Regions from separate parts of the Pseudoalteromonas porphyrae genome, predicted to be linked through region 2. Evidence: predicted binding sites of a transcription regulator. Region 2 holds the regulator's gene; each other region holds the start of a gene.
The links. Region 2 encodes MetJ, which represses methionine synthesis genes. Its sites were predicted from a motif close to TAGACGTCTAGACGTCTA; they were not measured.
Positions count from the first base shown of each region.

Region 1: the regulator MetJ is predicted to act here: its motif matches at 6,183-6,200, upstream of metA (homoserine O-succinyltransferase).
Region 3: the regulator MetJ is predicted to act here: its motif matches at 9,616-9,633, upstream of metK (methionine adenosyltransferase).

Region 1 is NZ_LHPH01000007.1:56,626-67,753, forward strand. It holds gene ADS77_RS07335 (methyl-accepting chemotaxis protein) at 1-435, opposite strand, end outside; gene ADS77_RS07340 (hypothetical protein) at 643-1,311, opposite strand; gene ADS77_RS07345 (histone deacetylase) at 1,406-2,314, opposite strand; gene ADS77_RS07350 (PilZ domain-containing protein) at 2,368-2,733, opposite strand; gene ADS77_RS07355 (TlpA disulfide reductase family protein) at 2,822-3,307, opposite strand; gene ettA (energy-dependent translational throttle protein EttA) at 3,445-5,118, opposite strand; gene ADS77_RS07365 (DMT family transporter) at 5,201-6,100, opposite strand; gene metA (homoserine O-succinyltransferase) at 6,266-7,213, shown strand; gene ADS77_RS07375 (homocysteine S-methyltransferase family protein) at 7,203-8,270, shown strand; gene metH (methionine synthase) at 8,281-10,911, shown strand.
Region 2 is NZ_LHPH01000014.1:22,662-33,789, forward strand. It holds gene ADS77_RS12760 (malic enzyme-like NAD(P)-binding protein) at 431-1,672, shown strand; gene metJ (met regulon transcriptional regulator MetJ) at 1,773-2,093, opposite strand; gene metB (cystathionine gamma-synthase) at 2,291-3,553, shown strand; gene metL (bifunctional aspartate kinase/homoserine dehydrogenase II) at 3,560-5,905, shown strand; gene ADS77_RS12780 (penicillin-binding protein 1A) at 5,985-8,501, opposite strand; gene ADS77_RS12785 (pilus assembly protein PilM) at 8,634-9,713, shown strand; gene ADS77_RS12790 (PilN domain-containing protein) at 9,701-10,267, shown strand; gene ADS77_RS12795 (type 4a pilus biogenesis protein PilO) at 10,264-10,884, shown strand; gene ADS77_RS12800 (pilus assembly protein PilP) at 10,881-11,128, shown strand, end outside.
Region 3 is NZ_LHPH01000018.1:81,825-92,952, forward strand. It holds gene ADS77_RS14995 (HD-GYP domain-containing protein) at 1-29, opposite strand, end outside; gene putA (bifunctional proline dehydrogenase/L-glutamate gamma-semialdehyde dehydrogenase PutA) at 145-3,948, opposite strand; gene ADS77_RS15005 (winged helix-turn-helix transcriptional regulator) at 4,119-4,601, shown strand; gene ADS77_RS15010 (TIGR04211 family SH3 domain-containing protein) at 5,206-5,793, opposite strand; gene ADS77_RS15015 (CYTH and CHAD domain-containing protein) at 6,008-7,528, shown strand; gene ADS77_RS15020 (START domain-containing protein) at 7,559-8,227, shown strand; gene metK (methionine adenosyltransferase) at 8,363-9,514, opposite strand; gene tkt (transketolase) at 9,793-11,128, shown strand, end outside.

The DNA of each region.
Region 1 (11,128 bases), on a different contig from region 2:
TTTGTTGAAAAGTGTTGCTAGGCCTGAAGTTTTATATGGCCCAGTTGTAAGACTAGTTAAATAATCAGCCTCCTTTGTTACTGTGTAATCTATAAAGCCCGTGGGGCTAATTAAAAATAAATCATAATAACCTTTATCAGTTATAAACCCATCGAACCACGGATGATTTAATGCAGCAAGCTCTGATAGTGATAAGTTGGAATTATGCTTGGATAGGCTTTCAAAATTAGTTGTTAATAAGTTCAGATCTGATTTTGTGGTTTTAAAATAATCTTGAAGTTGATTGCTTTTGATATGACTTATAGATGAAAGTTGGTTATACGTTTGTTTTTCTAATGCTTGGGCAGACAGATATAAAGATAATATCGATACAATGCCTGCTGGGAGCAAACCTAAAAGCAAAAAGGAAAATAATAATTTAGTTTTAATAGCCATTGTTGTACCGATTATCGATGAGCATCGCGTGAATTTACACGACTGTCCCTCTTTTTATAACAATCTGTACATTATTATTGTAAATGAACGTTAATGGTTTTTTTAAGTGTTTGATTTATAGGTTTATAGTCTTAATTTTAGAGGCTTTTAAAGTCGTATAACTACTTTAAAAGCTTTTGCTTATATTTTACTTAAAAAGTGATTAAGCTATTGAAAATCTTCACTATCAAAATACAACGGCTTTAAAGTGCCGCAGTTAACAAATTTATATGTGAGTTCACTTTCTTTCGGTATACGTTTAGATGTGCGGAACTTTTGCATGCAGGCATTGGTTAAGTCGGCAAAAATGAGGTGATTAAAACTCGGGGCTTGGGTAATTTTGTGGATGTAAATTCGTTCACTATTTTTAAGAGTGATCATATCGTATTCTTGCCATTGAGAGGATTCTGCCAAGTCTGTGAGTTCGCGTGCGTAAAGTTGTTTACTCATAACGATTGCTCTATCTGAATAAACTAAACTGCCACCACGCTTGTAATGACCTTCATAAACATCAGCTGTAATTGTTATCTCTTCACCACGCATTAAATGTTGAATATTAAATGGTTTTGGTTTGATGGTGATGAGATCAGCGTCACGCACTAGGCTTAAAAAAGCAACATCAGGATTATCAATTTGATATACCACTTGAACATCATGAGGCAGTTTATACGTCGGTAGGCTAATAGCAAAAATACGTGAGCCATGATTCACAAGAACCATAGCATGCTCTGCACTGTAAGCGGGGTTCATTGGTGGGAGTTCTTCTTTTACAACTTCTTCTTCGGCGGTAGTAAAAGTACTCATAAAGGCAAATAATAAAATAAGCGGCAGTCGCATAGTAGTCTCAATCAATATATTAATTTAAATTGTAGTAAAAAATCGCTGTAAAAGCTGCTTTTAGTCACGTGTTTTGTAAGTCTTGAATGTTTATTTAAAAACGCGCAGCCTGCTCTACAACAATAGCATGGCGTTTTGCAAGGCGCAGGTGATCTCTGTCATAACCGCCTCCAATGACAGTAGCCACCGGAGTATTATGTTCTATACAGCGTTTTAGTACTAAATTGTCGCGTTTTTCTATGCCTTGCCAACTAATATCAAGTTTACCTAAACCATCTTGCTGCCACACATCCACACCTGCGTCATAAAGTACTAAATCAGGGTTAAGCTCTTTTAGTAAAAAGCGCAACGTATCATCAACAATACCTAAGTATTCATTGTCTTGCATATTATTAGCTAAACCAATATCTAGGTCGCTCGCTGATTTACGAAACGGGAAATTCTTTTCACAATGAATAGAGCACGTATAAGCATAAGGTTGATGCTGCAACATCGCGGCAGTACCATCACCTTGATGCACATCAAGATCAAAAATAAGCACGTTGGTAATTTCACCAGATTGTATAAGCGTTTGCGCGGTAAATGCTAAATCATTCACCATACAATAGCCTGAACCAAAGTCAGTATGCGCATGATGCGTGCCCCCAGCTAAATGACAAGCAATACCGTGTTGCAAAGCAAGACGTGCGGTTTTTAAAGTGCCTTGCGGGGCGGTGAATGTGCGCGCCATTAACTCATGTGACCAAGGCAGCCCAATACGGCGCATGGCTTTTTCATCCAATCGGTTATACCAAAGATCATTTATATAGTTATGACAATGGATCAGCTCAAGTGCCTCTGGCGTGCCTAATTCAGGTTTAACTAAATTATTAGTCACTAAGCCGAGTTGTTTAACATAGTCGTGTAAATGCGCAAATTTACTCATCGCAAAGCGATGTTTAGGATCAAAGTTAAATGAGTAGTTTGAATGGTATACCAAAGGTAAATCTGGGTTTAAAGTCATAACGGCGCTATGTAATCAGTTTACGCTATGGTAATCAACAAATCTTTAACAGTCTATTCTTGTTCGTGAATAAGCATCGCGAGTTCACGGTGGAGTAAGGCGTCATCTGCGAGGTTTAACTCAATTAAACGTTTTAGATGAGTAATACTGTCAATATCAATATGCGTACATTTTAAGCCAATATGATGCTGCTCTATATGACAAATAGTGACAGCCATTTTAATTTCAATATCGCTTTGCGGTAAAGTAAAGCATAAATGACCTGTAGCGTTTTTATTTGCAGTGAACGCATCACATCGAGTAATAAGCGCACCGTGCAACGAAATATCTAATAATTTGCACGGGTATTGATTATCGGCTAAATCTAATTGGGCAGCAGTTGAAAATAAAACACGAGAAAATTGGCGGCGGTTCTTCATAATTCAACATACCTTTATTTGTGGCTAAAATGATGTTCGCTCATACCTTAAGCATAGTCGCTAAAGTTATGATAGGCCAGAGTTAGTCTTAGGGTTTAACTAGCTTTGCTGCTGTTTTATAAAGAATAGGATCTTGGGGATCTGATGTTGTGGTAGCAAGTACAACCTTGCCTAATTTATTGATAAAAAGCGTAGTGGGTGTACCACGAACTCCTAATAATTCTGCACTGTCATCTGCATTTATTGCGGTTTGAAAATGATGACCACGCGAAAGTAATGATTGAGCGGGGTTAGCGTCTTCATCTTCACGAAAACTCACAGCAATTACTTGCAGGCCCTGAGATTGATATTTTAGATGAATTTTATCCAGTCCAGGCTGCAATTTTTTACAATACGGACACCATGTTGCCCAAAAATGTAAAATAAACGGTTTGCCTAATAGGTCTTGGGTTTTAATTTGGCTACCATCTGCCATATTAAAGGTCAGCATCGGTAATTTGGGAGATTGCTCAGTCTCGGCGGCAAAGCTTAATAAGCTCATGCTTACTAAAATCAGTGCAAATAAGTATTTCATGGTGATTATTTTATAAAGTGAAGATACTTAACTAGAAAGGCGCAAGCGTTTATTTCTTTCAAAAATAAAAAGCCCCGCGTAAATGCAGGGCTTAAAATATGTTTAGAACCTAGAACCTAGAACCTAGAACCTAGAACTTAACCAATCTTTTTATACTTAATACGCTTAGGTTGTGTAGCTGCCGACCCTAACGTCTTTTTAAGCCATTCTTCATACTCAGTGTAGTTACCATCAAAGAAGTTTATTTGGCCTTCATCACGGTAATCAAGAATGTGTGTTGCAATGCGGTCTAAAAACCAACGGTCATGCGATATACACATAACACAACCTGGGAATTCTAAAATCGCATTTTCAAGAGCACGTAATGTTTCAACGTCCAAGTCATTGGTTGGCTCATCCAGTAGGATTACGTTGCCGCCCGCTTTTAAAAGCTTAGCTAGGTGTAAGCGGTTGCGCTCACCACCAGATAAGTCTTTAACAAACTTTTGCTGATCGTTGCCTTTGAAGTTAAAGCGACTAACATACGCGCGGCTTGGAAATTCAAAATTACCAATCTTTAACACGTCTTGACCATCAGCAATTTCTTGGAAAACTGTATTGCTGTCATCCATATTGCCACGGAACTGATCAACGGTTGCCAGTTCAACTGTTTCACCTAAGCTGATCTCGCCGCTGTCTTGTTGCTCTTCACCACTAAGCATTTTGAATAAAGTTGATTTACCCGCGCCATTAGCACCGATAATGCCGACAATGGCACCTTTTGGCATAGTGAAACTTAAATCATCAATCAGTACGCGATCACCAAAGCTCTTTTTCAAGTTTTTAACTTCTATTACTTGATCGCCTAAACGTGGTCCAGGTGGAATAAACAGCTCGTTAGTTTCATTACGTTTTTGATAATCAGATTGCTGCATTTCAGTAAACTGTGCCATACGTGCTTTAGACTTAGCTTGACGACCTTTTTGATTTGAACGTACCCACTCAAGCTCTTGTGCAATTGATTTTTGACGTGCTTTTTCAGATTTCTGCTCTTGTTGTAAGCGGGCATCTTTTTGCTCAAGCCACGATGAGTAGTTACCTTCCCATGGAATACCTTCACCACGGTCAAGCTCTAAAATCCAACCTGCTACATTATCAAGGAAGTAACGGTCATGCGTTACCGCCACAACTGTGCCTTCGTAATCATGTAAGAAGCGCTCAAGCCACGCGACAGATTCTGCATCCAAGTGGTTAGTTGGTTCATCGAGGATAAGCATATCTGGTTTTTCAAGTAATAGGCGACAAATAGCAACACGACGACGCTCACCACCAGATAGGAACTCAATTTTAGCATCCCATTCAGGTAAACGTAGCGCATCAGCAGCACGCTCTAATACGTTATCAATGTTATGACCATCGTGAGTTTGAATGATTGCTTCAAGCTCACCTTGCTCTTTAGCTAGTGCATCAAAGTCAGCACCTTCCATTGCATATTCGTTATATACTTCATCAAGGCGGTTTAGCGCGTTTTTAACTTCGCTTACTGCTTCTTCAACAATTTCACGTACTGTTTTGCTTTCATCTAAAATAGGCTCTTGCGGTAGGTAACCAATTTTAGTGCCCGGTTGAGGGTATGCTTCACCTTCAAATTCTTGGTCAAGGCCTGCCATAATACGTAGTAACGTTGATTTACCAGAACCGTTTAAACCAAGTACGCCAATTTTTGCGCCAGGGAAAAAATGCAAAGAAATATCTTTTAAAATAGTGCGCTTAGGCGGCACAACTTTAGATACTCGACTCATCGAGAATATAAATTTATCAGGTAAAACCATGGAAGGAGCCTTCAAATAAGAATAAAATTTTTAATGCTCTATTGTAGAGTCTCAATGGCTAAACAGTCAACGCATCAGCACGTTAATTAGCAAGCAATACACCTACGCCAATAAGCGCAAGTAGGCCGCCAAGTAGCATTTTATTGGTAACAGGCTCACGCTTAAAAAAACCAATACTCATTACAATCAATGGGGCAGTAGCAAAAATGGTCTGTGCTATCGCAGGATCGGTGTATTTTACGGCGCCGAGTTGCAGCCACAAACCTAAAAAAGTACCTAAAAATACAGCAACAAAAAACCAGTGTTTACCGCTAATCCCTTTTAATGTGAGTGCTTGTTTAAAATCACTGCTTTTAAACATTGCAACCACTAATGCAACAGTAAGTGTCCCCGATGCAAGCCTAATTAATGCAGCCCATAAGCTGCTCATCTCTTCGTTATTAAGCGCTCCTTTTGACATTACCATTCCAAGGGCTTGGCATATTGCGGCAGCAAGTGCGCACAAAACACCAACGCGATAATGTTTATTATCAACACTTGGCAGTCCTTTTGCGGGCTTAATCGCAATTACAACACCCACACTGGTTAATGCAATACCAAACCAAGCAAAGGCTGATAAGTAATGGCTTAACAGAATAATATTAAAAATACCAACCAAGGCCGGGGCTAATGACTCAATAACTAATGTACGCGCTGGGCCTATATTACGTAGAGCTGCAAAATAAGCGCTGTCACCAATAGCAATACCAATAACTCCGCCCGCAATGAGCCACAGCCAGCTGGTAATTTGGGTTGGTATAGCAAAATCTTGAGTAATGACAAGTGTAACTAGCATCAATGCACTCGCGAGCACACCTTTACTAATATTTAATTGCATTGGGGTTAAGTGATGACTAAAACCTTTATATAAAATAGTTGATAGCGCCCACACCAGTGCCGCAAGTATTGCTAATAACTCACCTAAACCAAGCCAATCAAACACAATTTCACCTTGTAGTTAAATTAAGAAGGGCATTATGGCGAGCTTGTTTAAGAATGCAAAAAATTGTTTAATTAAACTCATTTGGACATCTAAACATCTAGAGGTTGAAATTTCCAGCTATCCGTTCATAATTAGCCATTGGTTAAAAATACCTTGGAGATGAGTATGCCTATTACCGTTAAAGATGAATTGCCCGCAATTGCGAAGTTACGCCAAGAGAACGTATTCGTAATGCCAAAAAGTCGTGCGAAAACACAAGAAATTCGCCCTATGCGCTTGGCTATTTTAAACTTAATGCCTAATAAGGTTGAAACCGAGGTACAATTCATTCGTTTACTTGCTAACTCGCCTTTGCAAGTTAATGTAGAGCTATTACGCTTAGATACCCATCGTAGTAAAAATACCTCAGAGCAGCATTTAGATACTTTTTATCGTTATTTCTCTGAAGTGAAAGACAGTAACTACGATGCATTATTAATTACTGGTGCGCCATTAGCGCATTTAGAATACGACGACGTAGCCTACTGGGATGAACTAAAAGTGATTTTAGACTGGGCAGAGCAGCATGTAACGTCAACGTTATTTTCGTGTTGGGCGGCCCATGCGGGTTTATTCCATCATCATAATTTAAAGCGTGAACTTAAAGAAAATAAGCTGTGTGGCGTGTTTACTCATAAATGCTTTTTTGAACATGGCGCACTTACGCGCGGTTTTGATGACACCTTTGTAGTGCCACATTCTCGTTATGGCCACATCGACATTGAAAAAATAAATGCGTGTGAAGATTTAGTCGTGCTGGCAGGTTCAGAGCAAGTAGGCGCTTACTTAATAAAAAATAAATCAGGTAGCCAAGTTTACCTAACAGGCCACCCTGAATATGATGCACATACATTAAAGGGCGAATATCAACGTGATTTAGCAAAAAGCCCTGATGCGCCGATGCCAGAAAATTATTTTCCAGATAACAACCCAGATAACGAACCGTCGAAAACCTGGCAAAGTCATGCTTTTTTGCTTTTTTCGAACTGGTTAAATTATTATGTGTATCAAACCACACCCTATGATATTAATTTAGTTAGCCAAGACGTAAGGACTAACAACTATGCCGAATAATTTAGAAAACAAAAGTGCCGAGTTAATTGACGCGCTAAAGCAGCGTATTTTAATTCTTGATGGTGCAATGGGCACTATGATCCAAGAACATAAACTCGAAGAAGAAGACTACCGTGGTGAGCGCTTTAAAGACTGGCATGTATTAATTAAAGGCAATAATGACTTATTAAGCCTTACGCAGCCAAAAATTATTGGTGATATTCACCGTGGTTTTTTAAGTGCGGGCGCCGATATTATCGAAACCAACACTTTTAACTCGACCACTATCTCAATGGAAGATTACGACATGGCCAGCATCAGCCGTGAAGTAAATTTAGAGTCTGCAAAATTGGCACGCAGTATTTGTGATGAATTTACAGCTAAAAACCCAGCAAAACCACGCTATGTTGCGGGTGTGCTTGGGCCAACATCTAAAACCTGCTCGATTTCACCGGATGTAAACGATCCCGGTTACCGTAATGTAACCTTTGACAAGCTGGTCACTGCATATGTTGAATCAACCCTTGCGTTAATGGAAGGCGGTGCAGATCTTATTCTAATCGAAACCATTTTTGATACACTGAATGCAAAAGCCGCCTCGTTCGCAGTAGAGGAAGCGTTTGAACAAGCGGGGCGTAAATTGCCGGTAATGATCTCAGGGACTATTACCGATGCATCGGGGCGTACCTTATCAGGGCAAACAACCGAAGCGTTCTATAATTCGATTCGCCACATTAAGCCAATTTCAATTGGCCTAAACTGCGCACTTGGCCCAGACCTATTACGCCAATACGTAGAAGAGCTATCGCGCGTATGCGAAACCTTTACCTCGGTTCACCCTAATGCTGGCCTGCCAAATGAGTTTGGTGAATACGATTTAGAAGCGCCGGAAATGGCCGCTGAGATTATCGATTGGGGTAAGTCTGGCTTCATCAATATAGTGGGCGGTTGCTGTGGTACTACACCTGCACACATAAGAGCCTTTGCCAAAGGGCTTGAAGGTGTTAAACCGCGTCCGTTACCAGAGCTTGAAGTGCGTATGCGTTTATCTGGCCTTGAAGCCTGTAATTTAAATTAGGATATCTGACATGAGTCAAAAAATAGCTGTATTTACAAACGTCGGCGAACGTACCAATGTTACAGGTTCTGCCATGTTTAAGCGTTTGATCATGGAAGAAGATTTTGAAGCTGCACTCACCGTTGCCCGTGAACAAGTAGAAAATGGCGCTCAGGTAATTGATATCAACATGGACGAAGCCATGTTGGACTCAAAAGCGGCAATGGTTAAGTTTTTAAACTTAATCGCCTCAGAGCCTGACATATCACGCGTACCAATCATGGTCGACTCCTCAAAATGGGAAGTCATCGAAGCAGGCTTAAAATGTATTCAAGGCAAGGCGATAGTAAACTCTATCTCTTTAAAAGAGGGTGAAGAGCCGTTTATTCGCCAAGCAAAAATAATTAAGCGCTTTGGCGCGGCTGCCGTGGTAATGGCGTTTGATACGCAAGGTCAAGCAGAGACTGCCGATAGAAAATTCGAGATATGTGCGCGCAGTTATAAAATATTAGTAGACGATATTGGCTTTGCTCCCGAAGATATTATTTTCGACCCGAATATATTTGCCGTAGCCACAGGTATTGAAGAGCACGACAATTACGCTGTTGAGTTTATTGAAGGTACACGTCGTATCAAAGAGGGGTTACCGCATTGTAAAGTGTCAGGCGGTGTATCAAATGTATCGTTCTCATTTCGTGGTAATAACCCAGTCCGCGAAGCCATTCACTCAGTATTTTTATACCATGCAATTCAAGCAGGTATGGATATGGGCATCGTCAATGCAGGGCAGTTAGCCGTGTATGATGATATACCAGCAGAACTTCGCAAAGCGGTTGAAGACGTAGTACTCAATACCGACCCAGGCGCAGGTGAACGTTTAGTTGAGTTGGCACCAAAATACTCTGGCATGGCGCAAGCAGAACGCGTTGAAGATTTAGAATGGCGCACATGGCCAGTTGAAAAACGCTTAGAACACGCCCTTGTTAAAGGCATTACAGAATATATAGATGTAGATACAGAAGAGTGCCGTGCGGCTGCCGACAAACCTATTCACGTAATAGAAGGGCCGTTAATGGACGGCATGAACGTGGTGGGCGATTTGTTCGGTGCCGGTAAAATGTTTTTACCGCAAGTAGTTAAATCAGCTCGTGTAATGAAACGCGCGGTAGCCTATTTAGATCCATACATTGAGCTTGAAAAAGAAGAAGGCTCTACCAATGGCAAAATAGTGATGGCAACGGTAAAAGGCGATGTACACGACATTGGTAAAAACATCGTTGGTGTTGTTCTACAATGTAATAACTACGAAGTTATCGACTTAGGCGTAATGGTACCTGCAGATAAAATACTGCAAACCGCCATTGATGAAAAGGCTGATATAATCGGTTTATCAGGCCTGATCACGCCATCACTTGACGAAATGGTACACGTAGCCAAAGAAATGAAACGTCGAGGTTTTGAACTGCCGTTACTCATTGGTGGCGCGACGACCTCAAAAGCGCATACAGCAGTTAAAATAGAGCCGCAGTATGATAAAGGCGTAGTCTACGTTAATAACGCCAGCCGCGCAGTTGGTGTTGTATCCAATTTATTATCAAAAGAAATAAAGCCCGGCTTTTTAGAAAAAGTCAGCGCTGAATATGTCAAAGTACGTGAGCAACAAGCCCGTAAAAAGCCACGTTCAAAACCGGTAACTATTCAACGTGCCCGCGATAACGCCGCGCAACTCGACTGGGATAATTACACGCCACCGGTGCCTAAAAAACTCGGTGTTACTGAGTTTAAAAATGTATCAATCGCAACATTGCGTAAGTACATTGACTGGACGCCGTACTTTATGACGTGGTCAATTGCTGGTAAATATCCACGCATAATGACCGATGAAGTCGTCGGTGAGCAAGCGCAAAGCTTATTTAAAGACGCCAACGACATGTTAGACGACCTTGAAAAAGCAGGTACGTTGCAACCATTAGGTGTATTTGGTTTATTTCCAGCTAACCGAGTGGGCGATGACATTGAAATCTATACTGACGAGACCCGCAAAGAAATACTCACAACATCTTGCCACTTACGTCAGCAAACTGAAAAAACCGACTTTGCAAACTACTGCCTAGCTGATTACATTGCACCAAAAGGGACACCCGATTACTTTGGTGCGTTTGCAGTGACCGGCGGTTTAGAAGAAGATGCATTAGCGGATGCGTTTGATGCTCAGCAAGATGATTATAATAAAATTATGATCAAAGCCGTGGCTGATCGCTTAGCCGAAGCCTTTGCTGAATACCTCCATGAGCAAGTACGTAAAGAATATTGGGGCTTTGCACCAGATGAAAATCTTGCCAATGACGAACTAATACGCGAAAACTACCAAGGTATTCGCCCAGCTCCAGGTTACCCAGCATGCCCTGAGCACACCGAGAAAAAGAAAATCTGGCAATTACTCGACACAGAAAAACGCATTGGCATGCAGCTAACTAGCTCCTACGCCATGTGGCCAGGTGCGGCAGTATCAGGTTGGTATTTCTCTCATCCTGAGGCTAAATACTACGCAGTAGCGGCGGTACAACGCGATCAGGTTGAAGATTACGCCAAGCGGACCAACATGACGCTGGAAGAAGCTGAAAGGTGGTTATCGCCTAACTTAGGGTATGAGCCGGACTAAGGTCGTTGTAAACTTTAAGCAGTGAATTATAAGTAAAAAAGCGAGTCAAGTTAGGCTCTTTTTTTTATAAAGTAATTGCGAGAGTACAAAGTTTTCTGGTTTTTCCCTCATATCATTATTGCTGGCCTTTTTGGACTAAATAACAAAGGGGATTTTATTGCCAAGAAAAACAATTATTTACAATAGGGTTGTTTAGTGGAATTATTAAACGATGAAG
Region 2 (11,128 bases):
TTTAGTTTTTATAGTGACTATAGCCACTAAATAACAGACAAACAGTTAGATTTTAACTATATTCAGTAATATATTTTGTTTAATTAATTGATGTTATGTTGATAAAAAGTCATTTAATGAGCCTAAATGACGCTAACGTCGTATATTTATATCTTTTATAGGGAATGTGTATTTTAGGTGTAATAAAGTACTATTTAGATGATTTTAGAACAGGTTTTTTGATGCTTTCTTGGCGTGTTATTGCTGGATTTTGAGGTTTTTTTACAAAACTGGTCGATAAAACGCATAAAATTAACAGATCTAGCTTATAACAGGATAGACCTGATATTGCTTGAATTTAATTGTAATATAGGTATCGTTCCAAGATACAGACTATAGAATAGAACTGCTTACTCTCACTTTTAACTTACTTGCAGGATAAAATCGCGTTATGTCAGACTTTCGTGAACAAGCTTTACATTACCATTCGCACCCCGTTCCAGGAAAAATCAGTGTTGAGCTTACTAAGCCAGCCGAAACCGTACAAGATCTCGCTCTAGCTTATAGCCCTGGTGTGGCTGAGCCTGTGCGTGAAATTGCCGCAGATCCAGCTAATGCTTATAAATATACTGGCAAAGGTAATATGGTTGCAGTAATTACCAATGGTACTGCTATTTTAGGCCTAGGTAATTTAGGACCTCTTGCTTCAAAACCAGTTATGGAAGGCAAAGCTTTGTTGTTTAAACGCTTTGCTGGCCTTGACTCAATTGATATTGAAGTAAAACACACAACCACAGAAGATTTCATCAATACCGTTGCAAATATTGCTGATACTTTTGGTGGTATCAACCTAGAAGATATTAAAGCCCCAGAGTGTTTTGAAATTGAAAAAGCATTGATTGAGCGCTGTAGTATTCCAGTGTTTCATGATGATCAACACGGTACAGCTATTGTAACTGCTGCAGGTATGATTAACGCACTTGAAGTGCAGGGTAAAAGCATTGAAGATGCGATTATCGTTTGTTTGGGTGCCGGTGCGGCCGCTGTTGCATGTATGGAGCTATTAATTAAGTGTGGCGCATTGCGTGAGCACATTTATATGCTTGATCGTAAAGGTGTTATTCATACGCGTCGTGATGACTTAAATGAATATAAACAGTTGTTTGCTAACAATACAGATAAGCGCACTTTGCAAGATGTTATTGCTGATGCTGATGTATTTGTTGGTGTATCAGGACCGAACCTGCTTGCACCGGAAGATCTTAAGCTGATGGCTGATAGGCCAGTTGTTTTTGCATGTTCAAACCCAGATCCAGAAATTGCACCTGCGCTTGCTCATGGTGCGCGCGATGATTTGATTATGGCAACGGGTCGTTCTGATTATCCAAATCAAGTAAATAACGTGTTGTGTTTCCCGTTTATTTTTCGTGGTGCATTAGACGTACGTGCGAGCAAAATAAATGATGAAATGAAAATTGCCGCAGTTGAGGCAATTCGCAGTATTACTAAAGAGCCAGTGCCTGCTGAAGTATTAAAAGCAGCAGGTGTTGATAAACTTGAATTTGGACCACAGTATATTATCCCTAAACCAATGGACCCGCGTTTATTACCGCGCATTGCAAAAGCAGTGGCGCAAGCGGCTATTGATTCAGGTGTTGCACAAATTGATATGCCTGAAAACTATATGGCGTAATAGGCACTATTTGGCAATAAAAAACCTCAATTCACTGAATTGAGGTTTTTTGTATCCAAATCATTGCCTGAAACAGGTGCACGTTATTTACAGGTGAAGATCAGTCTTCATTCAGGATAGGCACTTCTAAACCCATCTCTTGCATAATCTTTTTAACTTCTTCTGGTACTTTTTCTGGATTATCTTTACGTAAGTCTTCATCGTTTGGCAATGGTTGGCCAGTAAATGCGTGTAAAAATGCTTCGCAAAGTAATTCACTATTTGTTGCATGTCTAAGGTTATTAATTTGACGGCGAGTACGCTCATCAGTTAAAACCTTTAATACATTTAACGGGATCGAAACGGTGATCTTCTTAACTTGTTCTGATTTTTTCCCGTGTTCTGCATATGGGTGAATATATTCACCATTCCATTTAGCCATAAGATGTATCGTTGCCTCAGGTTGTTAATTGTTTGCGCGACCATTTTGTAGCGCAAAGATGCGGAAATTCTATCGTTTTAAAAAAGATAGTCAAATACTAGTTATTTAGCCATCTAGGGGTATAAATGTTTTGACTTCTTAAATTTGATCATCTAACCTTTTAGACGTCTAAACATCCAGTTAATATAGGTGACGGTATGAGCAAAAAAAATAAAGCGACAATCGCAGTACGTAATGGCATTGATGCTGATAAACATCACGGTGCTGTTGTGCCTCCTATCCACCTATCGACCACCTATTCATTTGCCGATTTTGATACTAAGCGCGAATATGATTATGGCCGTAGCGGTAATCCTAATCGTGATTTACTTGGCGAAACACTCGCAAAGCTTGAAGGCGGTGCCAAAGGCATTATAACTGCTACCGGCATGGCGGCAGTACATTTAGCAACACAATTACTAAATAGTGATGATACGTTAGTCATTCCACATGACTGTTATGGCGGCAGCTACCGTTTGTTTACTTCGCTTGAAAAGCGCGGCTTATTAAAATTAGTGGTTCTAGATTTAACAAACGCTGAAAACCATCAAAAAATACTTGAGATTAAACCTAAGCTAATTTGGATTGAAACACCAAGCAACCCAATTTTACGTTTAACTGATATTAAAGCGATTACGACAATTGCAAAGCAGTGCGGCGCTTTAGTTGGCGCAGATAACACGTTTTTATCACCGGCCTTACAAAACCCAATTGAATTTGGTGTTGATATTGTTGTGCATTCAACCACTAAATATATTAATGGCCACTCCGATGTTGTTGGCGGCGCTGTCATTGCAGCAACACAAGAGCTGGGTGACGAGCTTGCTTGGTGGGCAAATAATATTGGTATTACAGGTGCACCATTTGATAGTTATTTAACATTACGTGGCCTGCGGACTTTAAATGTACGTTTACGTCAGCACCAAGAAAATGCCTTTATCATTGCGCAATATTTAGAAAGTTCACCCTATGTGAGCCAAGTATATTACCCTGGTTTAGAATCTCATCCACAACATCAGTTAGCAAAACAACAACAACGTGGTTTTGGTGGCATGGTAAGTTTTGATATTGCTGGTGATGTAAATGATGCAGCAGCATTTTTAACGAGCCTAGAAGAATTCAGTTTAGCGGAATCGTTAGGCGGTGTAGAAAGCCTAATATGTCACCCTGCAACGATGACTCATGCTGGTATGGATGCAACAGCTCGCTTAGAGGCGGGTGTGGGTGATACGTTAATCAGAATTTCGGTGGGTATTGAAGATGTAAAAGACTTAGTTGCTGATTTAGAACGTGTGTTTAACAAAGTTAAGCCAGGCCAAGGTAATTGTAGTTCGACGACTACTAAGAGTAACTCGACGCAGCAAAGTACAGAGCAAACAAATTCATTCAAATTAACGCCTGCACATACGGCTTTGTGGTAATAGAAAATGGTAAATATAGTTCATAAATTTGGCGGTTCAAGCTTAAGCTCCGCGGAGCGTTATCAAGCCGTAGCAAATATTATTTTAGCACACACCGAAGCAGGTGACTGTGTCGTTGTGTCGGCAGCAGGTAAAACAACCAATACGTTGGTTAAGTTATGGCAAAGTTATCAGCAAGGTGATCAACAAGCCGTAAGTGATATTTTATTACAGCTTGATAATCATCAGCGTACTTTGATTGAGCAGCTATTAAGCCCAACAGCGCAATACGACGCAATTGATGTGTTAAAGCAAGAGTTAGCCTTAATAGCACAGCAAGCTCAACAGCAAAGCTTACAGGAAGCTTCATTGCTTGCTCACGGTGAAGTATGGTCAGCCCGTTTATTGGCTGCTTATTTACAGCAACTAGGACTTGAGGCGAAAGATATTGATGCGCGCCAGCTATTTACACTTAATGACGGGCAGTTGCTGCACCAAAAAAATCAACAAGCATGTGCAGACTTGGTTTCGGCTAACTGTATTAATGTTGTAACCGGTTTTATTGCGTCAGATTGTCAGGGTAATACGATTACTCTCGGGCGCAATGGCAGTGATTACAGTGCCACTTTATTAGGGAGTTACTGTCATGCTAATCAGGTGTCAATTTGGACCGACACGCAAGGTGTATTTAGTACTGATCCGCGTAAAGTTAAAAAAGCGCTTAAGTATTCTAAGGTCTGTCGTGGTCAAGCTAATTTACTTGCGCGTTTAGGTAACCCTGTTTTACATGCTAAGACGTTATCACCTTTGAAAAATACCGACATAAAACTAGTGGTACGCAGTAGTTATGATACGGATGCCAGTGCCACAGAAATTGTTAAAGAAGGTTACAGTAAAGCTAAACGGTTTATTACGACGTTGGAGAATATTGATTTACTGCGCATTGATCAGCTTCGTGCTGGTGAAGTGGGAGAGTTAAGTCAGTTAATTCAACATAGCCTGCATCATTTTATTCAAAATGGCGATACATACCTATTAGTACCAGCAGAAGCGACGCATCAAGTCGTCAGCCACCTGCAAGGGCGAGCTAATATTATAGAATCAAATTTACATGGTTGTGCGGTTGTTGCGCCACGCAATGATGTAACTCAGTTACTTGAGCAAGCAACGCAGGTGCTGAGTGAGCAAAGTTTAGCGCCGCGTTTTAGTCATCAAGATAATGATTATTTACTACTGCTTACCGATCAATCTATTGATAGCGATGTACTTACATTACTGCATGACAAGTTAATAAATAAAGGTCAAGAGCTCGCGATCATTGTTGCTGGTATTGGTAATGTAGGTGAGGTATTTATTGATCAATTAAGTCAGCAGCTTAATCGCTTACAGCAGCATTTTAGTGTCAAGCTCGTTGGTTTATTGCGTTCACGTTCTATGTTATTTAGCCCAAGTGGTATAACACTTGAACAGTGGCAAACGCAATGGCAAAACGAGGCTGTAGACTACCAAGAAGCAGATCTGTTAGCACATATTGGTGAATTAGATTACGAACATAAAGTAGTGATTGATATTACAGCGAGTGAAGCGTTTAGTAAGCTTTACCCTGCGTTTGTTAATTTAGATTGTCATATGATTAGTGCTAATAAATATGCCGGTACAGCAAATAACGACTGGTATCAAAGTTTGCGTCAAAACTTAGCTGAGCGTAACTTATTGTGGCGTTATAACACCAGTGTGGGTGCCGGTTTACCGATTAACTTCGCATTAGCTGATTTACAAAACAGTGGCGATTGTATTACTCATATCGAAGGGGTTTTTTCGGGTACTTTATCTTGGTTGTGCAGTAGCTATGACGGTAGTGTAGCATTTTCAGATTTAGTATTAGAAGCGCAGAAGATGGGCTTTACTGAGCCTGATCCGCGCGAAGATTTATCTGGTCGCGATATGCAGCGCAAGTTACTTATTTTAGCGCGTGAGCTTGGACTTACGCTTGAGTTAGATGATATCGCATTAACACCGTTAATGCCTGCAGAGTTAGCACAAGGGGATTGGCAGTCATTCTTGGATAAAAAACACTTACTTGATAATTTTATTGCTGAAAAAGCGCAAGACGCGGCCAAAGATAATAAAGTACTGCGCTACACTGGCGCATTATCAATTCTTGATGGCAAAGTAACGGCTAAAGTTGGTTTAGCCTATGCGACACAAGGCGATGCACTTGCTAATTTAACACCAGGCGATAATATTTTTGTGATTAACAGCCAGTGGTATAGCGATAATGCGTTAGTTATTCAAGGCCCCGGCGCAGGTAAAGAAGTCACCGCTGCGGGTGTGCATTCTGATTTATATTGGTTAGTACAAAACTTAAAGTGATGCCAAGTTAAGTTATGAGAAACATAACAAAAAAGCGCCAAGTTGGCGCTTTTTTAGTTTAAAAGAGACTATATTCTGTTTAAAATAGCTCTTCTTCCGTTTTTGTGTCTTCTTCAAATATATTTTCTACATCTTGCAGTACATATTTAGTAGGTGCAGTACCTTTATCAAAATATTCAAAGCGGCTAGTGTAGTCATTCTTTTTACTTAATAGTCCTGTTGCTAAGTCGATACGTACCGATACTAGATCTTCAGGCGGTTCGATCGGCGCCTCAGGCTTACCATCAAGCGCTACACGCATAAAATCAACCCATGCAGGCTGTGCTGTTTTTGCACCAGACTCAGCACCGGAGATTTGAGCACTGGATAAGTTATTGTTGTAAGTTGAGCGTCCAAGTGGATTGCCTGGATTATCAAAACCTACCCAAACGGTTGTTAATACGTTTCGATTGAAACCACTAAACCAAGTATCAACAGAGTCATTGGTTGTACCAGTTTTGCCAGATAAATCGCGTCGATCTAATGCTTGTGCGCGCCAACCTGTACCACTCCAGCCTGTTTTATGACTCCAACTGCCACCACCCCATATAGCGCTGTTCATAGCGTCAGCAACTAAGAATGCATTTTGTTTAGAAATGACACGCGGAGCACAGCGGGGGAGGGCGGGTATATCTGCGTTATTTTGGTCGTGTTGATTTAATTGTGTCGTTGTTAACGTTTGATCTGCAAATAGCTCATTTTCTATAGCATCACAGGTTAACAAAGGCTCAGTTTTAAATAGTACTTCACCAGTAAAGTCTTGGATTTCGCTTATAAAATAGGGTGAAATCAAATGGCCACCGTTTGCAAATGCACTCATACCACGGGCAAGTTCTATCGGTGTTATTGAAGCACTGCCTAATGCCAAAGATTCACTGCGATTGATATCTGTATTTTGAAAACCAAACTTAAGTAAATGATCCGCTGTACGCTGCAAACCAACACCACGTAATAAACGCACTGAAATAACGTTTTTAGATTGTGCTAAGGCGCGGCGAATACGAATAGGACCATTATATATCGCAGGGCTATTTTTAGGTCGCCATGCAACACCTAGGCTTTTATCCCACTGATTAATTGGCGCATCGTTTAAAATTGAGGCCAGCGTATAACCACTGTCAAGCGCAGCAGAGTAAATGAAAGGTTTAATATTTGAGCCGACTTGTCGTTTTGCTTGAACTGCACGATTATATTGGCTTTGTTCAAAGCTATAGCCGCCGACAATGGCCTTAATTCGGCCATCATTAGGGTCTAAAGACACTAATGCACTTGATGCTTCAGGAAGTTGGCTAAGTACATAGCTATTGTCTTTATTTTTGCGAAGCCAAATTTGCGCGCCTGGGTTGAATATATCGCTTACTTTTTTAGGCGGAAAACTTTGGCGGTAGCGCGTAATGTATTTACGCGCCCATTTTAAACCATCCCAATCAAGCGTCACTTGTTCGCCATTTTTGAGTAACGCAGTTGCTGTTTTTTCATCAACGCTCAGTACGGCTGCTGCCAGTAATGGGCCAATTTCCTTTACTGATTTGAGTTTATCTATAATATCAGCGTGGCTTAATGCGGTTTGAGCCTCAAAATCCCACAGTAACTGCGTTATACCTCGGTAGCCGTGGCGCATATCGTAAGCATGTAAATTATCAACAATTGCTGTTTGAGCTGCTTTTTGTACATCAGACTCAACGCTGGTATAAACTTTAAAACCAGTGTTGTAAGCGCGTTCATAGCCATAGCGTTCGACCATTTCTGCGCGTACCATTTCAGAGATGTAAGGTGCGTATAACTCAATCTCAGCACCATGGAAACGGGCTGTAATTGGCTCGTTAATCGTACTTTCGTAGAGTTCACGTGTTATGTGTTTTTCATCAAGCATTCGGCCAAGTACAACGTTTCGTCGAGCTTTAGCACGTTCAGGATTACGAATAGGGTTTAAGGCAGAAGGGGCTTTTGGTAAACCTGCTAGCATCGCCATTTGTGCTAAAGTTAATTCCTTCAGTTCTTTTCCGTAGTATACTTGAGCTGCAGCACCAATACCGAAAGCACGATTGCCTAACTCAATCTTATTAAGATACAAAGCAAGTATTTCATCTTTGGTTAGTAAGTTCTCAATATGCAGTGCAATGAAGATTTCTTTAACTTTACGAATATAGGCTTTTTCTCTTGTTAAGAAAAAGTTACGAGCAAGCTGCATTGTAATAGTACTTGCGCCTTGTTTTTTCTCGCCAGTTGAAACAAGCACTAGCGCTGAGCGTACGATACCGATAGGATCAATGCCTATATGATCGTAAAAACGGGAGTCCTCAGTAGCCAAAAGTGCGTCAATTAATGGTTGAGGGATCTCATCTATCGTAACGGGAATACGTCGTTTTTCACCAAATTGGTTGATGAGCAGCCCGTCGCGAGAAAAAACTTGCATCGGTGTTTGCAGTTGTACATCTTTTAAAACTTGCACACTGGGGATGTCAGATTTAACGTAATAATAAAGGCTTAGTAAAGTAATAAGCCCAAGAAATGTGCAAATGATAAAAAATTGTAAAGTTCGTTTGAATAAAATCACGTATATTTTCCCGAAATGGACTCCCAATTAGAATCGTAGACTGATAGTATATATTGATTAAAAAATGAATAATATTTTTTCAGACAAAAATTATAACTTGTTTATTATTAAAACAAAGGCAAAGTTGCAAACATGTTAAGCCAATTCTTTAATAAGTCGTCATCTGTGATGATAGGGATAGACATCGGTTCACACGCTATCAAAGCGGTGTTACTGAATGAAACGGACAGTGGCTATCGGCTAGAGGCGTTAGCAATTGAGCCCATGCCCAAAGGCGCAATGTCCGAACGTAGCATTCAAGATATTGAAGCTATTGGGAACATTATAAATAAATTAAAACGTAAATTGCCTAAGACGGTTCAATTTGCGGCGGTTGCAGTATCTGGGCAAACCGTTATCACGAAAGTGATTTTTATGGATGTTACGCTCAGTGATGCCGAACTGGAATCACAGATAGAAATAGAAGCAGATAGCCTTATTCCCTATCCACTTGATGAAGTTAGCCTTGATTTTGAAAAACTGGCAACTAATGAAGCGGACCCATCAAAAATGAACGTATTGCTTTCAGCAGCTCGAACAGAGAGTGTTGAAGCGAGGGTTGGTGCTCTGGAGACCGCAGGTTTGATTGCCAAGGTTGTAGATGTTGAAAGCTACGCGTTAAGCCGTGCTATGGACGTTTATTATCAACAACTACCAAGTGATGCATTTAACAAATGTGTTGCTGTGGTTGATATAGGTGCAGTGTTGATGTTGGTCAGCGTGGTGCTCGGCGGTGAAACAATCTATACGCGAGACCAGGTTTTTGGTGGTGATCAATACACAAATAGTATTGTAGCTTACTATAACAAAAGCTTTGATGAGGCCGAGATAGGTAAAACAACGGGTGATTTACCACCTAATTATACCTTTGAGGTTCTAGCGCCTTTTCAAACTTCGTTGTTACAGCAAGTTCGACGTGCTGTACAAATGTTTTTAACCACCAGTGGCAAAGATCAAATAGATTACATTGTCTTGACTGGTGGCACAGCCATGATAGATGGTCTTGATAGATTGTTAATTGAAGAGTTAGGTATACATACTATTGTTGCTGAGCCTTTTGAAAATATGGATGTTTCACCTAAAGTTGACCGCAATGTGCTCAAGCGTCATCGTACGCAGTTTGCAATTGCAACAGGACTGGCATTAAGGAGTTTTTCATCATGCCACATATAAATCTGCTGCCATGGCGTGAACAGCAACGAAAGCAATCACAAAACAAGTTTGCTACGATCTTATTTTTGGTGGTGTTTGTGAGCTTTTTGAGCATGTATATGCTGAGCACGTATTATGGCAATCTTAGAGATGGTCAAAATATTAAGAATAATTATTTAAGTACTGAAATAACTCAGTTAGACATGCGGATTCGTGAAATACGAGAGTTAGATAAAAAGAAAGAAAGCTTGCAGCAGCGTATGCGACTAATTGAAGAGTTGCAGAGTAACCGAAATCTTGGCACCCAAATTATGGATGAAGTTGCCAAAATTGTACCAGCCGGAGTTTATCTAACGAAGTTAGAGCGCCGCGGTAATACAATTCATGTGGTTGGGCGTAGTGAATCTAATAATCGTCTATCGACCATGCTACGCGAAGTGCAAGGCTCCTATTTATTAGAAAAGCCCACCATGCAAGGTATTGTTGCGGGTGAAACGTCATCACGTCTGTTGAGTGATTTTAATATGGAATTTTATGTAAAAGCCTTTGATAAAATTGGAGAGGTTAAGCAATGAGCCTTGATATCAAAGCATTGACAGAAATCGAATGGAATGAGATCGAATTAGAAAATATTGGTGATTGGCCAATTGTAGTGAAAATAATTTGCTGTGCATTTATTGCTGCCTTAGTCTTGTTTTTTAGCTACAGCTTATTGGTTTCTGATGAGATTGACAGTTATCATAGCTCTGTTTCGCAAGAAGTTGAGCTACGAAGCACTTATCGTGTTAAGTACGCTGTAGCCAGCAATTTAGAAATTTATCGCCAACAAATGGTTGAAATGGAAGAGAAGTTCTCTCTACTTTTAAAGCGATTACCCACCTCGAATGAAACGCCTGGTTTGCTAGATGACTTATCATATGTAGGCACTACAAGTGGTTTAACCTTTTTAAAAATTGGTTGGCTACCAGAAGTTGAAAAAGAATTTTATACCGAGTTACCGATTAAAATTGAAGTGGTAGGGACTTATCATGAATTTGGAGACTTTGTCGGAAAGGTAGCTCAACTGCCGCGTATTGTAAGCCTGCATGACTTTTCTGTTAATAGTTTTAGCTCAGGAAAGCTAATATTTAGTGTTGTAGCGAAAACATACCGCTACGAGAGTGAACCCAAAAAAGTAGGGGCTAAAAAATGAAAAAGTTAGCGCTTATCTTTTTTGCCACCGCACTGATCACAGCATGTAATGATGATACCTCTGAACAAAAAGAGTTTATTGATCAGGTTAAAGCCAGTACAACGCCAAAAGTTGAGGCAATCCCTAAGCTAATTCAGTTTGAGCATTTTGAATATAACTCGCGACAACTACGTAGTCCTTTTGTTGCACCACAGCCTGAAATTATTCAAAATAATATGATACAAGTAAAAAACTGCCTACACCC
Region 3 (11,128 bases), on a different contig from region 2:
AGAAGTTGATTAATAGGGATGGTCTTCAAATTATTTACTTCGTTAAAGTGGTTGTTCTTTAAACCTAGCAAACTTTTGCTTATAACTGTAGTAATAGACATGAAAAAGGGCGCTATTTAGCGCCCTTTAGTACTTATTACGTATTTATTCGTCGTCTTCTACTAACGTCATTAGCGATGTATTACCGCCAGAGGCTGTTGTATCAATACTTATAGTCTTTTCTGTGACTAAGCGCTTGATTAGCGTGTCGTAGTATTCTGAGCTTATCACTGGCAATATCGCACCTTTGCGTCCTGCAAGCTGTTGGCTAAAGTAACCTAAACGAGAAGAACGAGCTGCAACTACTGCGCCGGCTAAATGAGGGTGTGCTAAAAGCGCTTGCAACTGGTTAGGTTTAGCTACTTGTAAAACACCTTCAGCAACGCCGGTAGAGATAAATTTATCTTTAAAGGCAACCGCTTCGTCATAGAATATTTCAGAGGCTACAGTGATTACAGTATTACCGGCAGCGAGTGCTGTGATAATTGAAATTGCCCAGAAATTAAATGACGTGCTCTTATCCGCATAACACACTACACAACCACGCGCTTCAAGGTGCAGGGTATTTGATTCACCCGTTGGCCCAGGCAACGTTGTATGTTTGCGCATGTGTTTTTCAAGACGGTTAAGCTGTGCACGTGCATCGGCAAGTGTAAGGGCTAAATCGTCCGCAAGCTCGTCAATAATGTCAACAGTTGCTATTTTAGCCAGTAGTTGACGTACCGCAGAAACGCGGTCATTAAGAGGTGTTGCGCGCCAGATTTTCTCGTCACGCATTGAGTTGGCCATTAACTTTTCAACTTGCTCATTTGCACCCGAGTAGTGGTGTAAATCAAGCTCGTCAGGCGTTAGGTTAGTCATTTGTACGTTATCTGGCGATGCTTTTTCTTTCACTAAACGTTGTAGGTAGTTAGGGCCACCTGCTTTAGGACCTGTGCCAGAAAGGCCACGGCCACCAAATGGTTGCACACCAACGATTGCACCAATCATGTTACGGTTAACGTAAACATTGCCCGCACGCGACATTTTCGCTAAGTATTCACAACGCTCTTCTATGCGTGAATGAATACCCATTGTTAGGCCAAACCCAGTGTTGTTAATTTGATCAATTACGTTATCAAGGTCTGAACCTTTAAAGCGAATGATGTGAACACATGGGCCAAATACTTCACGTTTAAGCACTGACAAATCTTTGATTTCGTATAAACGAGGAGCAAAGAAATACGCGCCATTTTCGCTATTATCTGGAATATCACATTGATAATGCAGTGTTGCGTTACCTTTTAGGTACTCCACATGATCGTTTAAGTTCTTAAGCGCTTTTTCATCGATTACAGGACCAATGTCGGTTGATAGCAATGAAGGGTCGCCTACGTGTAACTCTTTAAGCGCGCCTTTGATCATCTCAATCACGCCATCAGCAATGTCTTCTTGTAAAAATAATACACGAAGCGCAGAACAACGTTGGCCGGCACTTTGAAAGCCAGAACTGATCACATCATCAACAACTTGCTCAGGTAGCGCTGTAGAATCGACGATCATACAGTTTTGGCCACCTGTTTCGGCAATGAGTGGTACTTGAATATCGTTACGAGCAGCAAGAGTTTGCGAAATGATTGTGCCGGTTTCAGTTGAACCAGTAAACATAACAGCTTGAATACGTTCATCAGGAACAATCGTTTTACCCACATCGCTACCGCGAGCTACTACAGCCTGTACAACAAACTCAGGTAAGCCAACAGATAACATAAGTTCAATAGTACGTAGTGCAATATAACTTGTTTGCTCAGCTGGTTTTGCAATTACGGTGTTACCCGTTACGATTGCAGCGGCAACTTGACCTAAAAAGATTGCCAGTGGGAAGTTCCATGGGCTGATACATAAGATCACGCCGCGAGCTTCAAAACGCTCATCTTCACTTAGCTCTTCAGCGCGTGCTGCGTAGTAGCGACAAAAATCAACGGCTTCACGTACTTCATCAATACCGTCTTGCGCTATTTTACCAGCTTCTTTGATACAAATAGCCACTAGCTCATCGTGATGACGCTCTAAAATATCAGCAATGCGGCGCAGTAAATTAGCACGATCTTTTACAGGTGTTTGTGACCATGATTCAAACGCTGTTTCAGCATTGCTTAGCAAGGTCAGCATGTCATCACTAGAGTGTAGTTTGACGTGACCAATGATTTCTTGATGATTTGCAGGGTTTTTAACGGCTAATGAACCTTCAGGTACATCCGTTGCTGTAATACGGTGCTCTGTAAACCAAGTATCAAGATTTTCTTTGAATGGCGTAATGATATTGATATCAGTTAAGTCCATGCCTTTTGAGTTTGCACGTTCTTCGCCATATAAATCAATTGGCATTTTGATTTGTGTATTGTACTTGTTACGTAAGCCTTGGAGTGTTTCAACCGGATCCGGCAGTAACGATTCAACAGGTTTAGTCGTATCAACAATCGCATTTACGAATGAAGAGTTTGCACCGTTTTCAAGTAAACGACGAACCAAATAAGCAAGTAGATCTTCGTGTTGGCCTACTGGAGCATACACACGACACTGGATTTTTTCTTCAGTAACGATTTGATCAAATAATGATTCGCCCATACCGTGTAAACGTTGAAATTCAAAACCTTGGTTATCACCTTTTGCAACTTCTAAAATAGTCGCTGCAGTGTAAGCATTGTGTGTTGCAAACTGTGGATAAAGCACATCACGTGCTTCAAGTAATTTAATTGCACAGGCTTTGTAAGAAACATCAGTGGTTGCTTTACGTGTAAATACAGGAAAGTGATCTAAACCATCTTGTTGTGTGGTTTTGATTTCGGTATCCCAGTATGCGCCTTTAACTAAACGTACCATCATCTTACGGCCAACGCGGCTGGCAAGTTCAGTTAACCATTCAATCACAAAAATTGCGCGTTTTTGGTACGCTTGTACTGCTAAGCCAAAACCATTCCAATCAGCTAGGTCATCATCGCTAAATACAGCTTCGATGACATCAAGCGAGATATCAAGACGGTCAGCTTCTTCAGCATCAACGGTAAAGCCAATGTCATAGCTTTTAGCAACCATTGCTAGCTCTTTGAGCTTAGGCACGATCTCGTTCATCACGCGTTCTTTATGCGTGAATTCATAACGAGGATGAATTGCAGAAAGCTTTACAGATATGCCTGGACTTTTTACTGGACCACGGCCATTAGCGGCTTTACCTATGGCATGAATCGCATTCATATAGCTATTGAAGTAGCGATCCGCATCTTTCATGGTGCGCGCGCCTTCACCTAGCATATCGTATGAGTATACATAGCCTTTTTGTTCTTTTTCAGCAGCACGTTCGATAGCTTCGTCAATCGTACGGCCCATAACGAACTGCTTACCCATGATTTTCATGGCAAAATTTACTGATTTGCGAATAACCGGTTCGCCTAAGCGACCAATCGTTTTCTTCAATACACCAAACTGCTGTTCTTTGGTTTTATCAGTGTAGTTAACCATTTTACCGGTAACTAATAGACCCCAAGATGATGCGTTTACAAATAACGAATCACTGCTACCTAAGTGAGAGCTCCAGTCGCCTTTTGCAAGCTTATCGCGGATCAAGGTATCTTGAGTTGCTTTATCTGGCACACGTAGCAGGGCTTCTGCTAAACACATTAATACCACACCTTCTTCACTCGAAAGTGAGAATTCATTTAATAGTGCATCAACACCGCTTTGACCATCTTGATCACGACGAATATTGTGAACTATCTGACGAGCACGTTCCCATGCGCGGCTACGGGCTTTAACGCCTACTTCGGCAAGGGGTAAAATGTGATCAATTACAGCATTTTCGTCAATGCGGTAAAAGTCACGGATCTTTTGTCGAATTGGACACGTTGTTGTCAAATCGCCGTTGAATAACATAAGTAACCTCTGGTGTGTGGAGTCTTGCAGCTAAAAAAGTATGCTGCTCGATTATCATGTTGCGTAATGCGTGCATTCTAATTAAATTCCAGCAGAATATGCTGGTTAAATTTGGCGTTTTACGATAATTTACAGGGCATACCTTTAACTTATCCGCATAAAATTCTGTTATGACAAGTTCGAATAGATTACGCCTGCTTGATCGTATCGATTTAGCAATATTAGATGTACTGCAAAAAAATGGCAGAATATCTAATGTTAACCTCGCAAAGCAGGTTAACTTAAGCCCTAGCCCTTGTCTAGATAGAGTAAAACGACTCGAACAAGAGGGCTACATAGAAGGCTACTTTGCTAAATTGAGCGAAGCCAAGCTAAACCAAAGTTTGCTTGCGCATGTGCAAGTATCTTTAGTGACCTCCAACACTGCGGTGTTTAAAATATTCCGTGAGCATATTTTAAAAATTAATCAAGTTGTTGAGTGCGATATGGTCGCTGGTGGCTATGATTATTTACTGAAAATCCGCGTATCAGATATGGATGAGTACCGCCAAGTATTAGGTGATTTAGTTGATATCCCTGGGGTTGGTACACATCACACTTATATGGTGATAGAGAAAATCAAACAAGACAGCGGACTTAGACTCGACACTTAAATTTAACTCACTGCTACCAACATGTAGGCGGGGGTTTACCCCGTGCATGTTTAATTCCCAACATAAGCTCACCAAAAAGAAATTAATGTTAGTCAGGATTTACTCTGTGCAGCGCAAAGCGCCTCTGTGCTCTCGGTGGTAAAATAATTATTGTCGCCATAAATGGCGACCTACAGGGGCGCGGTGCTTGCATTACTTGTAGGAGCGTTGTTTGGCACCGTAAAGATAAAGTGATTATCGCGATGTTAACTCACTGCTACCAACATGTAGGCGGGGGTTTACCCCGTGCATGTTTAACTCTCCACATAAGATCACCAAAAAGAAATTAATGTCAGTTAGGATTTACTCTGTGCAGCGCAAAGCGCCTCTCTGCTCTCGGTGGTAAAATAATTATTGTCGCCATAAATGGCGACCTACAGGAGCGCGGTGATTGCATTACTTGTAGGAGCGTTGCTTGCCAGCGTAAAGATAAAGTGATTATCGTGAGATTAACTCACTGCTACCAACATGTAGGTGGGGGGTTATCCCGCGTAATATTAATTACATCGCATATAAAAAAAGCACCCAAGGGTGCTTTTTTTATATCTAATATATTATTTAACGCTTACGCCCAGCCGTCATAGCGCTTACGACGCGATAATACGATAGTAAGAATAATGCCTAAAAATAAACCGATGAATGCAATTGCACCGCCGTAAGTTAGTAGCTGACGTTTTTCTTTCGCGCCTGCTTGCTGTTTTTGGGTGCGCTCAGCTTCTAAGGTGCTTTTAAGTTTAATTATTTGCTCAGAAAGAACATTATTTTGGTCTGTCAGCGTTTGGTTTTGTTCTTGAAGCTGAGGTAATTCAATTTGAGCTTGACGAAGTTGCTCTTGCATTGATGTCATTTCAGAGCTCAAAGTACGATATTGTTGATGGATACCAGCTGTTTGAGAAATGAACTTGGCTTCAACCCAACCTTCACGTTCTTTATCATCGATTACTTTAAAAAAACCATTTTCTTCAGATGAAGTAAGAGTTAGCTTAGTACCAGCATCAACAGAGCCAATAATACGGTAATTTTTACTCGAACCTGAATGCATAAATGTATAAAGGTTATCAACTATATAAGCGGTTTTTTCATCGGCCTGCTCTGCGTGGCTCATAAATGTAGCAGCTGCAAGCAGCAACGCTAATAAAGAATGTTTTAACATCAATCTACCTTGTTAATGTAACCGTGACTGCTACGGCAATAGTGTTTTTCATAGTTAAGTAGTGAGATAGTATGGATTTAACGCTCTAATAGCAAGGCTGATATTGTAATCGTGTATGTGAGCATAAAGGCTCAATCAGCTAAAATATTTGCAATGTTGGGCTGCTTTGTTTATTTTGAGCTCTTATTTATTTTAAAGGTAATCCTCAAGCCTAATGGATACTGAGATAGAACTGAAGTTTTTGGTGTCAGATGCCGTTATTCCACTGATCCCCGCGTTAATTACTCAATTTGCTAAAACCGTTACCAATAAGCCATCTCGTAGTTTGCAAAATGCTTACTTTGACACGCCGAGCCGTGAGCTTAGGGCATTAGATATAGGCTTTCGAACACGTTGTGCTGACAATCAATGTGAGCAGACAATTAAGCTCGCAGGTGAAGTTATGGGCGGTTTGCATCAACGTCCAGAGTACAATTTACCTTTGGACGGTTCTCGTCCAGATTTAAGTGCATTCGATGCTAATATTTGGCCGCATGGTATGCAAGTAAATGTAATTGCACAAAACCTTTATCCTATTTTTAGTACTAACTTTATTCGCCGCACGTGGTTAATAGAAACAAACAGTGGCGCTAAAATTGAGGTCGTCCTAGATAAAGGCGAAGTAGCAGCATCTGCAAAGGTAGAACCGATCTGTGAGCTTGAGATAGAGCTTGTAGAAGGAAGCCGCAATGAATTGTTTACTTTAGCCGATATACTAGTTGGACAAAGTAATATTCGTTTAGGGTTATACTCAAAAGCGGCACGAGGCTATCGCCTAGCGGATGAAAAACCACTTAAGCCGAGTAAATCAATTGGTTTTGTTTCTTTGCCTAATAATGCAACACAAGAGCAAGCTCTCATTGAGGCTATAAGTTTTGGCATTCGTTTTGTACAAAAGCATGAGCAATGCTATTTTGACAAACCAAGTTTAAAAACCCTCAAACGTGTGACTGACGGTATTAGCTTGATACGTCATACCTTCTGGTTATTTGATGATATTGTAGATAAAAACACCACGGAACGATTACGAACAGAGCTTAAATGGCTCCTAAGTGAGTTAGCGTGGGTAGAGAATGCAATTCAATTAAAAACATATACCTCTAAACGTCATGCCTATTATAAAAAAATTAACAGCGCGCCAGAACTAACACAAGTCATAAATGACTTAAAAGAGCTGCAACCTAGCATTGAAGATATTAATCGACTGTTTCACAGTGCACGCTACAACCGCTTATTGTTATCACTAACAACATGGTTGGTTGATAAGCAATGGCGAAAGAGTTGGGGGCAAACACAATTTCAAGCCGCAGAGCAGCCCGTTGCTGATATTGCGCCTCGATTATTTGATAAAGATTGGAAAGACCTACACCAATTACTGCCAGAACAAAAAACACTGACTTTTAAAGATTATTTAAATTTACGTACTCGCTTAGAAAACAGTTTGCTCAGTGGTAATTGCCTTGGCTCTTTGTTTGAAAAAGACGATCGCAATGAGTTCCGCATTCCTTGGCTTGATATTTCTCATGGTATGTATGAACTCAGTACGCTTGAGTATTTAAAGCAGTTATGTGCGGGGCAAGATGATGACGAACTTGCAAAAATTCAAAACTGGCTTGAGAAAAAATCGGAATATTTAGTAAGCGCAATGGAACAAAGTCGATTAGCTTCATATAAAATTTCACCTTATTGGTTATAACCATATTTAGCGAGTGCATAGGGATAGTGTATGTGGCAAAAATTATTATTTATTGCGCTGTTTTGCAGTGAGAGTGCAGTGGCCGAAGTAAAGTCATGGCAATTATGGAAGCATCAGAATGGTGTTAGCATTCACTACAAAAAACATGATAATGGTATTTTTGAAGTACGCGGTACAGTGACTGTTAGTAACACGAATGCTGGTGATTTTATGGCGTTACTTAGTGATGCAGAGAATGCGCCGCAATGGATTGAAAATGTTAAGAGTGTCAAAGTTTTAGCAAGATTAAGCCCCTCAGAAACTGTCGTGTACACTCAATTAGACTCACCATGGCCTGTCTCAGATCGCGATATGGTGAGTTATTCTTGTTATAAGCGATTAAACAATACGGACACTGAGCTGAAAATTTCGGCATATCCGGATTACTTTGATGAACAGCCTAATATGATCCGCATTACTGAAATAGAAGGTAGTTGGCTTTTAAGCGAAAAAATAGTCCAAGGGTTGCCACAATTAACGATTGTTCATGAAATATATGCAGATCCCGGTGGCGCTATACCGCATTGGATAAGTAATAAGGTTGGCCTTAAAAGTGCTCTTTTAACTATGCTCACGTTAGAGAAAAAGTTATTAAGCAAAGATTTTCAGACCAATAACACCGTTAGCAAAATCGGTGAGTGCACCGCCAAAGCAGCATAAAAAATTTAAATTATTTATCAGATTAACTTTATTACCATGAAATTATAGTAAAAGTCATTAAGTACAAATGGATAGAGTTTACGAGTATAAAAAAAGCGCCAGAAGGCGCTTTTTTTATTCATACAGAGGCTGAAATTATAGGCCAGCTGCTGCGCGAAGTGCGTCTGCTTTATCTGTGCGTTCCCATGGGAATTCATCACGACCAAAGTGGCCGTAAGCCGCTGTTGGTAGATAAATAGGGCGCTCAAGATCAAGCATTTGAATTAAGCCGTAAGGGCGTAGGTCAAAATGTTCACGAATAAGTTCGATTAAACGTGACTCTTCAAGCTTACTTGTACCAAACGTTTCAACACTGATAGACGTAGGCTCTGCAACACCAATTGCGTAAGACACTTGTAGCTCACACTTGTCAGCAAGACCAGCAGCAACAATGTTTTTAGCAACGTAGCGTGCAGCGTATGCCGCGCTACGGTCAACTTTTGATGGATCTTTACCAGAGAATGCACCGCCGCCGTGACGAGCCATGCCGCCGTAAGTATCAACGATGATTTTACGGCCCGTAAGACCACAGTCGCCCATTGGTCCACCGATAACAAAACGGCCAGTAGGGTTGATAAAGAACTTAGTCGCACTTGTAATTAGTTCAGCAGGTAGTACTGGCTTGATGATAGTTTCCATCACCGCTTCTACTAAATCTTTTTGTGAAATATCTTCACTGTGCTGAGTAGAAAGAACAACGGCATCAATGCCTACAGGTTTGCCATTTTCGTATGCAAAGGTAACTTGAGATTTTGCATCTGGACGTAACCAGTTAAGCTCGCCGCTTTTACGTACTTGCGCTTGGCGCTGTACTAAACGGTGTGAGTAAGTGATTGGTGCAGGCATAAGTACTTCTGTTTCGTTACATGCGTAACCAAACATTAGGCCTTGGTCGCCAGCGCCTTGTTCTTCAGGGCTTGTACGGTCAACACCTTGGTTGATATCAGGAGATTGCTTACCGATAGTGTTTAAAATTGCACACGAATCAGCGTCAAAACCCATATCAGAATGAGTGTAGCCAATTTCACGTACAGTTTTACGGGTGATTTCTTCAATATCAACCCATGCGCTAGTAGTGATTTCACCACCAACCATAACCATACCAGTCTTTACGTAAGTTTCACACGCAACACGTGCATGAGAATCTTGCTCTAAGATGGCATCAAGTACCGCGTCAGAGATTTGATCCGCAATTTTATCCGGATGACCTTCAGAAACTGATTCAGAAGTAAATAAATGTTTTGCCATTGTCTTTGTGCTCACAAATATTGCGCTTCACAAACGTCGGTAAGAGCGCTAAAAAATTAAGGGGCGTATTTTATCTAAAACAACGATAGTTGCATAGTGTTTTTACGCCTAGACGTCTAAAAAAAATTACTAATAACTTTTAGTTCTGAATAAAACTCCTTTGTACCTATAATTTATAGGGATTTTTAATTGCACACAGCACCCAGAATAAGTAAGAATGGGCGTTCAAAGTTACATACACACAAATCAGCGCAAATACAGTAAAGGTAGGAGAATTCATGCCGTCTCGCAAAGAACTTGCAAATGCTATTCGCGTCTTATCAATGGACGCAGTACAACAGGCCAAATCTGGTCACCCTGGAGCCCCTATGGGCATGGCTGATATCGCAGAAGTACTATGGCGCGATTATCTAAACCACAATCCAACAAATCCAGAGTGGGTAGACAGAGATCGATTTATACTTTCCAATGGCCACGGTTCAATGCTTATTTATTCTCTATTGCATTTAAGTGGTTATGATTTACCAATTGACGAAATTAAAAACTTCCGTCAAATGCATTCTAAAACACCAGGGCATCCAGAATACGGTTATGCGCCAGGTATCGAAACCACTACGGGCCCACTTGGTCAAGGGATCACAAACGCGGTAGGTATGGCGATTGCAGAAAAAGCACTCGCTGCCCAATTTAACCGCGAAGGTCACGATATTGTTGATCACCATACCTATACATTCCTAGGCGATGGCTGCTTAATGGAAGGTATTTCTCATGAAGCATGTTCACTTGCTGGTACATTAGGCCTTGGTAAGTTAGTAGCATTTTGGGATGACAACGGTATTTCAATTGATGGCGAAGTTGAAGGTTGGTTTAGCGACGACACCCCAGCACGCTTTAAAGCCTACGGCTGGCATGTAGTGAGCGGCGTTGATGGCCATGACTCAGATGCTATTCGCGCAGCAATCGAAGAAGCGCGTAGCATCACTGATAAACCAACACTGATTTGTTGTAAAACAGTGATTGGCTACGGTTCACCTAATAAATCAGGTAGCCATGATTGTCACGGTGCACCACTAGGTGAAGACGAGATCAAAGCCGCGCGCGAGTTCCTTGGTTGGACTGGTGAAGCATTTGAAATCCCAGCTGATATTTACAGCGAGTGGGATGGCAAAGAAAAAGGCAAGCAACTAGAAGCAAGCTGGGATGAAAAATTTGCAGCGTATGCAAGCGCACACCCAGAACTTGCTGCTGAGTTTAAACGTCGTACTCGTAGCGAGCTGCCAGCTGATTGGAGCGAGAAATCACAAGCGTACATTGAGCAGCTTGATGCAAACCCAGCAAATCCTGCATCACGTAAAGCGTCGCAAGATGCATTAAACGCATTTGGCCCGTTACTGCCTGAATTTATGGGCGGATCTGCCGATTTAGCAGGCTCTAACCTAACAATTTGGAAAGGCTCTAAAGGCCTTGAAGCAAATGATGCCAGCGGTAACTACATCTACTACGGTGTACGCGAGTTTGGTATGTCAGCCATTATGAATGGTATTGCACTACATAAAGGTTTTATTCCTTACGGTGCTACTTTCTTAATGTTTATGGAATACGCACGTAACGCAG